DNA from 2 places in the Prochlorococcus sp. MIT 1223 genome. Region 2 is predicted to be linked to the other one. Evidence: predicted binding sites of a transcription regulator. Region 2 holds the regulator's gene; the other holds the start of a gene.
The links. Region 2 encodes NtcA, which controls nitrogen genes in cyanobacteria. Its sites were predicted from a motif close to GTANCNNNNGNTAC; they were not measured.

Region 1 (6,194 bases), 750 kb from region 2:
ACATCAATATGATTTAAATCGGAGAGAAGAAACTCTAAGTAATTTTATAAATCTAGCGTTAAGAAAAGTTGTTACTCCCCTAAGAAATAATCTAAATCGACAACTACCACCGCACCAAAGGCCTCGGGGGGGGGAGGAAGCATAGGGCCACGTGCATCTAAAAGTGTTATCAACAGCAAATAGCCAAATCCAATAAGAACTGAAATTCCGGCTGTGAAAAGAGCTAGGATTTTTTTACGAGGAAATGACATTTGGTCTACCTTACTTAAATAATGATTGATTTAAAATTTCTGACAACTCATTCAAGTGTGTTTTACTTGTATGAGGATTACCTAAAACAATTTTCAAATAATACCTCTCTTTATAAAGAGGTCTAGAAACCATAAAGTTATTATCCAAAAGGTCTTTTCTTGTTTTGATAGACCATGAAGAACTAAGTTCCTTATCAAGTTTTTTAGGGGTTAAAGCAATTAAATGTAAAGGGCCACTTGCAATTTCAAAGTTAGATTCATCTATAAGAGTTTGAAGGTATCTTCGTCTATCAATAGCGTTCTGAAGTAAAGATTCAATCCCTTTTTCTCCTAATTGTCGTAAACCCATCCATAACTTGAGGACATCTGCAGGCCTTGTTCCTTGAAGGCCTGCTTCTCCTCCATGGAAATCATCTCCGATACTTGGCTCAATATATGGCATCTCAGTTCCAAACGTAGACATTAAATCAGCTCTATCTGCTACTAGTAATAATGAGGATGTTTTCGCCACTCCTAAAAGTTTCTGGGGATTAATAGAAAGAGAGTTTGCTAAAGATATTCCTTTTACTAATGAAGAAGTGGAGTCAACTAATCCAAAAACTCCGCCAATAGCTCCATCTACATGAAGCCAAAGTCCCTCACTCTTACAAAATCGAGACATCTCTAATAAAGGGTCAATTGCTCCTCGAATAGTGGTACCTGCTGTAGCAACCACGGCAAAACATTTCTGACCTTTCTCTCGAAGTTTATTTAATTCAATCCTCAAAGAGTCAATTGAAATCTGACCATCATTATTAGTTGATACTTTTACAAATGATTCACGAGAAAGTCCCATAACCCCAATAGATTTCAAGAGTGAAATATGAGCATCTGAGCTTGCCAAAATTACAGCTTTAGCATCAGTCTGTAGTCCAGCTTTTTTACGAGCTATAACTAAAGCCATTAAATTACTAATAGTTCCACCGCTCGCAAGCACTCCTCCACTCGAGGATGGAAAGTCAAATTGATCTGCAATCCATTTACAAACGTTGCGCTCCAACTTGCTAAAGCTTGGTGAAAGCTCATGGGCTAATAAATTATTATTTAATCCAGCACAAACAAGATCAGCAACTATCGACGAAGTAAGAGGCGGCGGATCAAGATGAGCAAGAGCTCCTGGGTGAGAAGGGCGATAAGCACCTGCCATAATTATTTTGAGATCTTCTAATAAATCTTGTCTTGAAAATCCCTCATAAAGAGGTGCTACCTCAACATTTTTTTTTGAGACAGGCAAAGGCGAAGACTTGCCCGTTGCCGCAAACCAATTACATAGTTCACTGCAAGTATCATCTAAGAATGATCTCAACTCACTATCAAGTTGATCTGGAGAGGCAAAAGGTTCCAATGAGAATGATGTGTTTATACAAACTTCTGTTGTTAACCTAAAAATTTTATTCCTTAGCCTCCCTTTCTTAAGCTTATTTAATCAGAACCCAACAGCTCTATAAAACTTTGTCAAAACCAATACATATAGATGAAAACAAAATAAAAGAATGGATGACTATTCTTATAAAAAGAGCTGATTATATTGGTGCGCTAGGAGAGATACCTGTAACAGCAGTTGTTTTAGATGAGAAAGGGAGATGTATCGGACATGGAGGTAACAGAAGGGTTAGGGAAGCAGATCCCATGGGACATGCTGAAATTGCAGCAATAAGACAAGCTGCTTGGATAAAAAATGATTGGAGGCTTAACGATTGCACTTTAATTGTTACGCTAGAACCTTGCACTATGTGTTCAGCTGCTCTTATTCAAGCAAGAGTAGGCCAGGTTATATATGGGGCATCAGATACTAAAAGGGGGGGGCTAGGAGGAACTATAGATTTGTCAAAACAACCTAGTTCTCATCACAAAATAATTATTCAAAGAGGTTTTTTAGAGGAAGAAGTAAGTTATCAAATTAAGAATTGGTTCAAACGAAAAAGGGCAAATAATTCTATCTAAATTTTGGCAATTCAGATTCAAACAAAGAAAGAATGCGTTCAACATTTTCCCTTTTTGAGTTGTACCCCATTAGTCCAATGCGCCATACCATACCAGCCAAATCTCCCAATCCACCCCCTATTTCTACACCAAAATTATTCAATAAATGAAGTGAAAAAGCCTTTCCGTCAACTCCAGAAGGGATACAAACAGTTGTCAGAGTTGCTAAACGCAAATCGGGATTGACATGCATTTTCAAGCCAAGACTCTGGAGTCCACTCCAAAGAAGATTTGCATTATCCAAATGACGTTTCCACGAATTCTCTAACCCCTCTTCCGCAATCAATCGAAGAGATTCTCTTATACCAAAATTCATATTTACTGGGGCTGTATGGTGATACACACGATCACTTCCCCAATATTTATTTAAAAGGGATACATCCAAATACCAATTTGGCACCTTTCCACTTCTTTGACTTAACTTTTCTTCACCTCTAGAGTTAATAGTAAAAGGTCCTAAACCAGGAGGACAACTTAATCCTTTTTGACTACAGCTATAAGCTAGATCTACTTTCCATTTATCAAGATATAAAGGAACTCCTCCTAAAGAGGTAACTGTGTCTAAGAGTAAGAGAGCATTATGTTTTCGACAGAGTTCACCAATGCCTTCCATCGGCTGACAAACACCTGTAGAAGTTTCTGCATGAACAATTCCGAAAACAGCAGGCTTATATTTAACTAATGCTCTTTCAATCTCATCCAATGAAAAAGCTTCTCCCCACTGTTTTTCAATAGTTTGAACGTTTGCCCTATATCTTCCTGCCATATCAGCCAATCTATGTCCAAAATATCCTTTGATTGCAACTAAAACAGTATCTCCTGGCTCCACTACATTTGCGATTGTGGCCTCCATAGCCGCACTACCAGTCCCACTCATAGGAAGTGTTAATCGATTATCTGTTTGCCAAACATATCGAAGCAATTCCTGAACTTCTCCCATTAAAGAGATGTAAAAAGGATCCAAATGACCGACTGGATTAAGAGATAAAGCTTCTAAAACAGAAGGGTGAGAATTAGAGGGGCCTGGTCCCAACAAAAGCCTTTCGGGAACAGAAATAGGCCCAAAGAGTTTTTTATGGAGATTATTTACTGATGGCAAAATTGGAGTTGTCGTCAAGATCTAATCTTTCTATCTACATACGAGCCTAAACAGCAAAGGCCTAATTACGGAAAATTTTTATTTGTATTGCAATAGCCTTACAATAAATTTTGGAAATTCTTTACACCAGATCTAAACGCAGACCTAAAAAAGTACCCATTGATACAAAACTAGTCCCTCGTCCTTATTACGGTCTATATAGGAAATAAACTTAGAAAAAACTCCATGGTTAAATCATCTCAGGACGTCTTACGTCAAATCAAGGATGAAGGCATAGAACTTGTTGATCTTAAATTTACAGACTTGCATGGCAAGTGGCAGCATCTAACAATTACTACTGAGATGCTTGAGGATGAGTCTTTTACTGAAGGGCTAGCTTTTGACGGCTCATCAATTCGTGGTTGGAAAGCAATTAATGAATCTGATATGGCAATGGTCCCAGATCCAAATACCTCTTGGATTGATCCATTTTATAAACACAAGACACTTAGCTTAATTTGTTCAATACAAGAACCAAGAAGTGGGGAACCCTATGCAAGATGTCCCAGAGCTCTAGCTCAAAAGGCCCTAGATTATTTGTCTAGTACAAGCCTTGCTTACAAGGCTTACTTCGGTCCAGAGCCAGAATTCTTCTTATTTGACGACGTTCGATATAACTCTAGTGAAGGAGAATCTTCTTATAGTGTAGATACTATTGAAGCGCCTTGGAACACTGGAAGGAAAGAAGAAGGTGGAAACCTTGCTTATAAAATTCAATATAAAGAAGGATATTTTCCTGTAGCGCCTAATGATACTGCTCAAGATATTCGCTCAGAGATGCTTCTTTTGATGGGTGAATTAGGTGTTCCAATAGAGAAACATCACCACGAAGTTGCTGGAGCAAGTCAGCATGAATTAGGGATGAAATTTGCGCCTTTAATTAATGCGGCAGACAACGTAATGATATACAAATATGTTGTGAGAAATATCGCTAAAAAATATGGTAAAACAGCAACTTTTATGCCAAAGCCTGTCTTCAATGACAACGGAACTGGAATGCATGTTCATCAAAGTTTGTGGAATGGTGACCAACCCTTATTCTTTGGAGAAGGGACTTATGCCAACCTTTCTCAAACTGCAAAATGGTATATAGGTGGGATTCTGAAGCACGCTCCATCATTCTTAGCCTTTACAAATCCAACAACTAATAGTTACAAACGTTTAGTTCCTGGATTTGAAGCTCCTGTTAATTTGGTTTACTCACAAGGCAATAGATCTGCCGCTGTTCGCATTCCTCTAACTGGCCCTAGTCCAAAAGCGAAAAGATTAGAATTCAGATCAGGAGATGCTTTAGCAAATCCTTATTTAGCTTTTTCAGCAATGATGATGGCAGGGATAGATGGTATTAAAAACCAAATTGATCCAGGCGAAGGAGTTGATGTAGATCTGTTTGAACTACCCTCTGATGAACTTGAAAGCATAAGAACGGTACCTTCATCTTTGAATGATGCGCTTGATGCCTTAAAAGCTGACAATGATTATTTAAAAGAGGGGGGTGTTTTTACAGACGACTTTATAGAAAACTGGATTTCTCTTAAATTCGAAGAAGTCCAGCAATTGAGACAAAGGCCTCACCCACATGAATTCTTCATGTATTACGACGCATAATTTTCGAACTTTTCGGATTTAAATTTCATATAGAACACTGCAACTTAAAAGTTTTAAGTTGCAGTGTTCTATATAAAGAATTATTCATTCATATAAAATATCTACTTATAGTAAACAAGGTATTAGTTAATTTTAACCAAATAAAGCATCAAAGAAAGCATCAAAGAAAGATAAAAGGTTATCTCTCAAATACAAAAGTTCTTTTACTCTAAATTAAATTTCTTGAAGAGAAATATTGAAAAAACTAAGATTCAAATCTAAAAATCCACCAAAAAGCTTGGAAATTGTTAGTAAATTGACTAATTTGTCTCAAAAAACTCATATTTCTGTTGAAATAGTGTCAACTAAAACCTTTTTATGGTTAGCCCAAGTCTTGCGAAAATTGCTTACCACACACTTCAACAAGGAAAAAGCATTGCCGGCTTAGCTCATAAGAGTGTAAGCACAAAGCTAATGGAAAGGTATTTGCAAGATAAAAATTCATCAGATTTTCCACTAAGTCCAGATGTCTTTAATAAATTGCGTAAGTCCATGAATACACTTCAAGAAATAGATTGGCTAGAAGCGGAAAATGGTATTTACCCTAAAGCACAACTTTTCGAAGCACCCTGGATTGAATGGGCAAAAAAATACCCACTTGTCTGGCTAGACATGCCATTGACCTGGAATAGACGCAAAGAAAGTAAAACTAGAGATATTCCTAAAAATATAAATCGCAAACAATATCCTGACTATTATTTACAAAATTTTCATCATCAAACTGATGGTTACTTAAGCAAACATTCTGCAGAACTATATGACATACAAGTGGAAATTTTATTTAATGGAACAGCTGATTCAATGCGCAGAAGAGTTCTAAGTCCACTTATAAACGGACTTAAATTCTTTAATAACAGAAATAAAGATGAATTAAAAGTACTTGATGTTGCTACTGGGACAGGTAGAACACTACAACAGATCAGGAGTGCTTTACCAGAAGTAGAACTATTTGGCTTAGATCTTTCTAGTTCTTATCTAAAACAAGCAAGTAAATACCTTAGCAGGAGGGAAGGAGAGATTGTACAACTTGCGAAAGGTAATGCGGAAGAAATGAACTATAAAAGCAATGAAATGAATGGAATTACCTGCGTTTTTCTATTACATGAGCTACCCCCAAAAGCTAGGCAAAATGTAAT
Region 2 (6,194 bases):
ATTATTTGTTTATTCTTCTTTTAAAAGGAATGTTAAAAATTTTTTTCCATAATGCGGCAGCATGTAAACCCTCTTAGTAGATTTTTTCAATTACCGATAGAGATACCTCAAGTAAAGGATCTCTTTGCGAATATTGATTTGCCAATTCATCTAGACATTGGTTGTGCAAAAGGTCGCTTTCTTCTAGACCTTGCTTCTCTAGATACCACTTGGAATTACTTAGGTATAGAGATTCGCAATAAACTAGTCTTATCCGCGAAAAAAGATAAGGATAGATTGAAGTTGGCTAACTTAAACTTCTCATATTGTAATGCAAATGTAAGCTTAGAAAAATGGCTTAATACACTTAACCATGGGAACCTGAGAAGAGTCTCGATTCAATTCCCAGATCCTTGGTTTAAAAGAAGGCATTATAAGAGAAGAGTCCTGCAGCCTAGTTTACTTTTATCACTAATTAAATCCTTTAAGCCTGGGGCCGAACTCTTTCTTCAAAGTGATGTGTTTTCTGTTATTAAACCAATGATAGATTTAGTTGATTCCAGTCAATGCTTTACTCGCGAACCATTGAATGATTTTGAATGGCTGGATGAAAACCCTTTTTCTGTTGTTACTGAACGTGAGCATTATGCAATGGCTAATCAACTCAAGATTTACAGGGTTTTGTATAGAAGGAATGCTAATGACATAAATTTAAGCGGAATATTCAAAAGGTAATTTAATTATTAAATCGATTATTTAAGATATAATTTGGAAATATTATATTTTCTTCTTATGCCGAAAAGTATTAGCTCAGAATCTATAACTAATCTCCAAAAAATAATCTTAACTATATCGACCCTGTCTTTGATAATAATTTTATTATTTCTTAGAGGGAATTTAAATTCTCAAGCCCCTTTAAATCAGTTAGCAGAAAAATCTATGGAACCTATGCAAGCAATTAATAATGAAAAGCCAACAGTTTTTGAGTTTTATGCAGATTGGTGTGAAGTTTGTAAGAAAATGGCACCCTCTATGTTCAATATAGAAAAGAATTACTCTGATAGGGTTAACTTTGTCTTATTGAATGTGGATAATCCAAGGTGGGGAGAACTTATAGATAAATATGAGGTCAATGGAGTTCCACAGTTAACTTTCCTAGATAAGGATGCTAAAGTTATATATGTATCAAAAGGTTTGCAGTCAGAAGAGCAAATTAATAAATCAATTAATTATTTGTTAAATGAAAGAATACCTAGTAAAAACATTACAAATAACAATCAAAATTCAATTCAATCAAATATAAAATTAGCTATAAAAAACAATCAAGACTCAATAAAACCAAGAAGTCATGGTTGATTATTACCAATTCATAGCTGAAGAAACTGTAGGGAATTGTTTGATGAAAATATTTTTACATTCTTCAGCTATCTTCATATGTTCTTTCTGTGTTCCATGCGCAGTTCTTAATGAAATATAGTGTATCCATGATCGACAGGAACCTGTCATGTATATTCTTGTTGGGGTAGCAAGTGGCAGAACAAATCGTGCACACTCTTTGGCAATTCCTGAATTAAGCATTTCCTCGTAAAGACTTTTATTTAATTCAAATTGCTCTTTGATTTTATTTTCGAATTTTCGGATAACATCTACAGATAAGTCAGAGGTTGAGTTTTGCCTATTTTTTACATCTTGTCGCCTTAATTCTGGTATTGGTATTTCTCCTAACTGCGTACTATCTGAATATCTCTGAGAGAATTCCTGAAATGTGAATGAACGATGTCTGAGAATCTGAGCAGCTATTCCACGATTAGTTTCTATTTGCAAAGTCATATAAGATTGCTCAAAAACACTCCAATGTTCATGGGTAATACAATATTTAATTAACTTCTCAAAATTATCATTACTTTGATTACTTGGATTGCTTACTCTTGCTATATAAGCCATAGTTTTTTCTGCATCTGGCGTTGCTGTTATAAATTCAACTATTTTCATAATTAAACTTTAGCAAGTGTTACTTTTTCAGGTTGATGCTGATATTTTCCTTTGCGGTCACTATAAGTTGTTTGGCATGGGTCTCCTTCAAAAAAAAGTAGTTGGCAAATACCTTCATTTGCATAAACCCTACAATCAGCACCTGAACTATTACTAAATTCAAGTGTTAAATGTCCTTCCCAACTTGCTTCTGCTGGAGTCGTATTGACAATAATTCCTAGGCGAGCATATGTACTTTTACCAAGACAAATGACTGTTATATTTTCCGGAACTTTCATTTTTTCTAGAGCTACACCTAGTCCATATGAATGGGCAGGAAGAATAAAATATTCACCATCTTTATCTTTATGAAGAGTTGTAGTTTCTAAATTGTCTGGATTAAATTTTTTCGGATTCATTACTGTTCCAGGAATATGACGAAAAATTAGAAACTCTTTGGCTGAAAGCCGAAGGTCATATCCATAAGAAGAACATCCAAAACTTAGAACAGGATTTTTATTTTCTTCTGGGTTTAGATGCCGAATTAACTTTTCTTGAAAGGGAATCAGCATTCCTGCATCTGCTTGTTGCTTTATCCAGAGATCGTTTTTGAGCATTATTTGAAGTTCAACGAAGTTCAGTTACTTGGTCGGCCATTGCCAGGACTTCTTCTGGTATTGAAGGTCCTGTCAGAATTAAATCTGTTTCGGCTGGCCGTCCTTTCAGAGTAGAAATTAAATCACTTTTTTCTATATAACCTAATGAAGTTGCCATACCTATTTCATCTAGTACTAATCGATTGATTGCTTTTGAAGATAAACTCTCCTTACATCTCTCCCATACATTTCCTATTGCTTTGCGAATATCGGTTTCCTTTTGGGTTGATGTATTCTCCTTTTTATTGTTCAAGCAGAAAGGTAAATCTGGTCTTATCCACGTTAGTCCGCCACAAAGATTAATTCCTTGATTAGGCCCTTGATTTACTCCTCCTTTTAGAAATTGAGCTATTAGTACATTGCTTCCTAATCCAGCTGCTCTTATGGCCTCGCTTAATACTATTGAGAAACTTCCTCTAAAAGAAGCGGTATGAATTTGTAATTGTCCTTGCGGGACAACTAAATGTAAAGGGAATTTACTAGATACTTGATGTACTGGTTGCAATCCAACAGCCCTGCTATCTGAGTAATCCTTTATGTCCCAAAGGCTTGAAGTCATTTATTCACTGAAAAGTCAGTCATGATTTTCAATCTAGCGTTGTTGCTCTGTATAACAACTTTTTTAACACTATAGGTAGTGCTCTTGAGAAGTGAGTGCAGAAAATTACTATGAATCAAATGAAACCTGTGTCTGAAAGGCGTGGATTACTTTTTCTGCAAATCTTTTTGCTGAATTTGTTTAACTTGATTCCTTTTCACTAAGACTTAAAAAAGTACTCATAGCTACATATGCTTTTGGAGTGTCAAATTAATCTCCATGCATTGGCTTTGTCGCTATGGTTACCCCCCTAAGAGGCTTTAGTCGCTCAAATCAGACGAAATTGAGAAATCACTACTCGGTTAATTCTTCTAATGTAGATGGCTCATTAACTAAAGCCACACTTTTTGAAGTAATTAAATCTCTTGAAGGAGCTTGTACAGAGATTGTTGATAGATCTAAAACAATTTTTTTCCCAGGAGATCCTGCCGAAAGGGTGTACTTAATCAAACGCGGTGCGGTTAGATTATCTAGAGTTTATGAATCAGGTGAGGAAATAACCGTAGCTTTGCTTAGGGAAAATAGTTTATTCGGAGTTTTATCCCTTATTACAGGTCATCGCTCAGACCGTTTTTACCATGCTGTTGCTTTTACAAGAGTGGAGATGATTACAGCTCCAGCTACATCTGTTAGGAAAGCTATTGAAGAAGATACTGCTGTAGGACTACTTTTGTTGCAAGGTTTATCAAGCAGAATCTTGCAAACAGAGACGATGATAGAAACTTTGACTCATAGAGACATGTCTTCACGATTGGTAAGTTTCCTTTTAGTCCTTTGCAGAGATTTTGGAATGCCTGGAGAGAAAGGCATCACCATTGACTTAAGACTTTCTCATCAGGCAATTGCGGAAGCAATTGGCTCGACTCGAGTAACAATTACAAGATTGTTAGGAGATTTACGAAATTCAGGACTTTTACAAATTGATCGTAAGAAAATTACGGTATTTGATCCCATTGCCCTTGCAAAACGTTTCAACTGAAACCCATTAGTGTCAAAATATAGTTCTAGTTTGTCTTTCTGATAAACCAATTTTGATTTTTCCGTGACAGGTTGGCTCCTAATTATTTCTTTGTTAATTCTTGGTGGACTCCTGTCGACTCTAGGGGACTTACTTGGAAGTCGTATTGGTAAGGCAAGACTAAGTCTCTTTAAGTTAAGGCCTAGAAGAACAGCTGTATTTATAACTGTTATTACAGGCAGTTTGATTAGTGCTATCTCACTAAGTCTTATGTTATTGGTTAGTAGGGAACTGAGAGTAGGATTATTTGAATTAAAAGATCTCCAATCTAAATTACAGAATAATAGAGAAGATCTATTAGCCTTACAAAATGAAAGACAAACCTTAGAAGATAGAATTGTTAATGGTGAAAAAGTATTAAAGCAAGTTGAGAATAATTTCATTGCACTTAGAAGAGGTGATGTAGTGATAAGCAGTGGTCAGTCTTTGGCAAGTTCTGTTATTTCTATAAAAGATACAGATCAAATTCAGAAAAAAATAGAGAATCTTCTTCAAATCGCCAATTATTACTCTTATTTAAAAATAAAGCCAGGAGAAAAGCCTGATAAAAGAATATTATTAATTAGGAAAGATCATATAAAAAAATTAGAGCAAATAATAAGAAAAAGAGGAAGTTGGTTGGTTCATATTCGTTCAGCTGACAATGTCTTAAAGGGTGAGGATTATATATATGCTTTCCCTGAGGTTATCCAGAACTCCAAAATTGTTCTTAAGGATGAAATCATAGCAAGTATAAACTTGGATTTGAAAGAGATAAATACTGAAGATGACTTTACTTCAAATCTTAAGATCCTTCTTTCTTCAACCTTGGCGGAGGTAAAGAGAAGGGGGTCTCTTAGTTCTGAAATTAAAATCAATCCAACTCAGATAAACAAAATTTCTAAAAGCATACTTCTAAGAGAAAAGGTAAAACTCAAATTGAATGCTGTATCTGTAAATAATAGTTTTACTGCTGATCCAATATCAATAAAATTGATGGTTAATGATAAATTAAATGAAAATTAGCTTCAACTTCTAAGATGTCGAGATTGATAGCAATAGACCCAGGTAAGCACAAATGTGGATTAGTCTTAGTAAATCAATCTCTGCAAAGTGTTATTGATGCAAAAGTTGCAAGGACAGCATCAACTATCCATTTAATTAATTCCTGGGAAAGTGAAGCTTCAGTTGATTTAATAATTATTGGGAATGGGACAAGTAGTAATTCTTTAAACTTAGAAATTAATTCAGAATTGAATATTCCAACTATTTTCCAAGAAGAAAAAAATACTACCTTAAGGGCGAGAGATAGATACTGGGACATTTGGCCTAAAAATTTTTTTCTTCGTCTATTACCAGATGGTATGGTACTACCATCTGAGAATTTAGATGCTTTAGCAGCATTGATTTTGGCTGAAGACTTTTTGAATGTAAAGTTAACCTGGTCAGTGCAAACTAGTTTTAAAATTTGGCCCGAATAGTAAACATATAACTTCCTCCCGGTTCCAATTTGTAATCGTCTTTCACTAAAAATCGCTCAAGAGAGTCTTTAATTAAAGCCCTTCCTAGAGGAGGCTTGATAATTAGCTCTCCAGTCCCAAATTTCCAAATAAAGCTCCATTCGAAATTACTTGCTGAAACTTTACCTTTTATAGATTTCTTAGAGAAATTTTGACACTCTACACATACATAAGCAGTAGTTAAAGGCTTTTTTTTTGACATATGACTTTATATTATTAATTCGTTTTTATATGAATTAATTTCATTGCTAGCTCTTTCTAAACCCACTTCTTTTATTAAATCTAAACTGGCCAATATTTTTTTAATTACTTCTTCAACCACCAGTAATTCAGTTGAACTAAATGAACCTAAAACATGTTCACATGTTTTTACTTTTCGTTCTATGGGATTTAATGATGGAGCGCCAATACCAATTCTTAATCTACAAAAATCTTCAGTCTTTAAATGCGAGATAGTACTCTTTAAACCTTTA

Region 1: a site for NtcA is predicted at 3,525-3,538, ahead of glnA (type I glutamate--ammonia ligase). Genes of this name have one in related genera too.

What each region holds. Positions count from the first base shown of each region.
Region 1 covers NZ_CP139303.1:168,627-174,820, reverse strand. The annotation lists gene SOI85_RS00910 (GTP-binding protein) at 1-145, shown strand, start outside; gene SOI85_RS00905 (pyridoxal phosphate-dependent decarboxylase family protein) at 262-1,635, opposite strand; gene SOI85_RS00900 (nucleoside deaminase) at 1,743-2,234, shown strand; gene SOI85_RS00895 (pyridoxal-phosphate-dependent aminotransferase family protein) at 2,227-3,390, opposite strand; gene glnA (type I glutamate--ammonia ligase) at 3,598-5,019, shown strand; gene SOI85_RS00885 (class I SAM-dependent methyltransferase) at 5,377-6,194, shown strand, end outside.
Region 2 covers NZ_CP139303.1:918,617-924,810, reverse strand. The annotation lists gene trmB (tRNA (guanosine(46)-N7)-methyltransferase TrmB) at 52-714, shown strand; gene SOI85_RS05000 (thioredoxin domain-containing protein) at 772-1,335, shown strand; gene thyX (FAD-dependent thymidylate synthase) at 1,339-1,971, opposite strand; gene dcd (dCTP deaminase) at 1,974-2,567, opposite strand; gene SOI85_RS04985 (cob(I)yrinic acid a,c-diamide adenosyltransferase) at 2,578-3,165, opposite strand; gene ntcA (global nitrogen regulator NtcA) at 3,443-4,183, shown strand; gene SOI85_RS04975 (DUF3084 domain-containing protein) at 4,247-5,227, shown strand; gene SOI85_RS04970 (resolvase) at 5,242-5,682, shown strand; gene SOI85_RS04965 (DUF3146 family protein) at 5,663-5,923, opposite strand; gene pth (aminoacyl-tRNA hydrolase) at 5,930-6,194, opposite strand, start outside.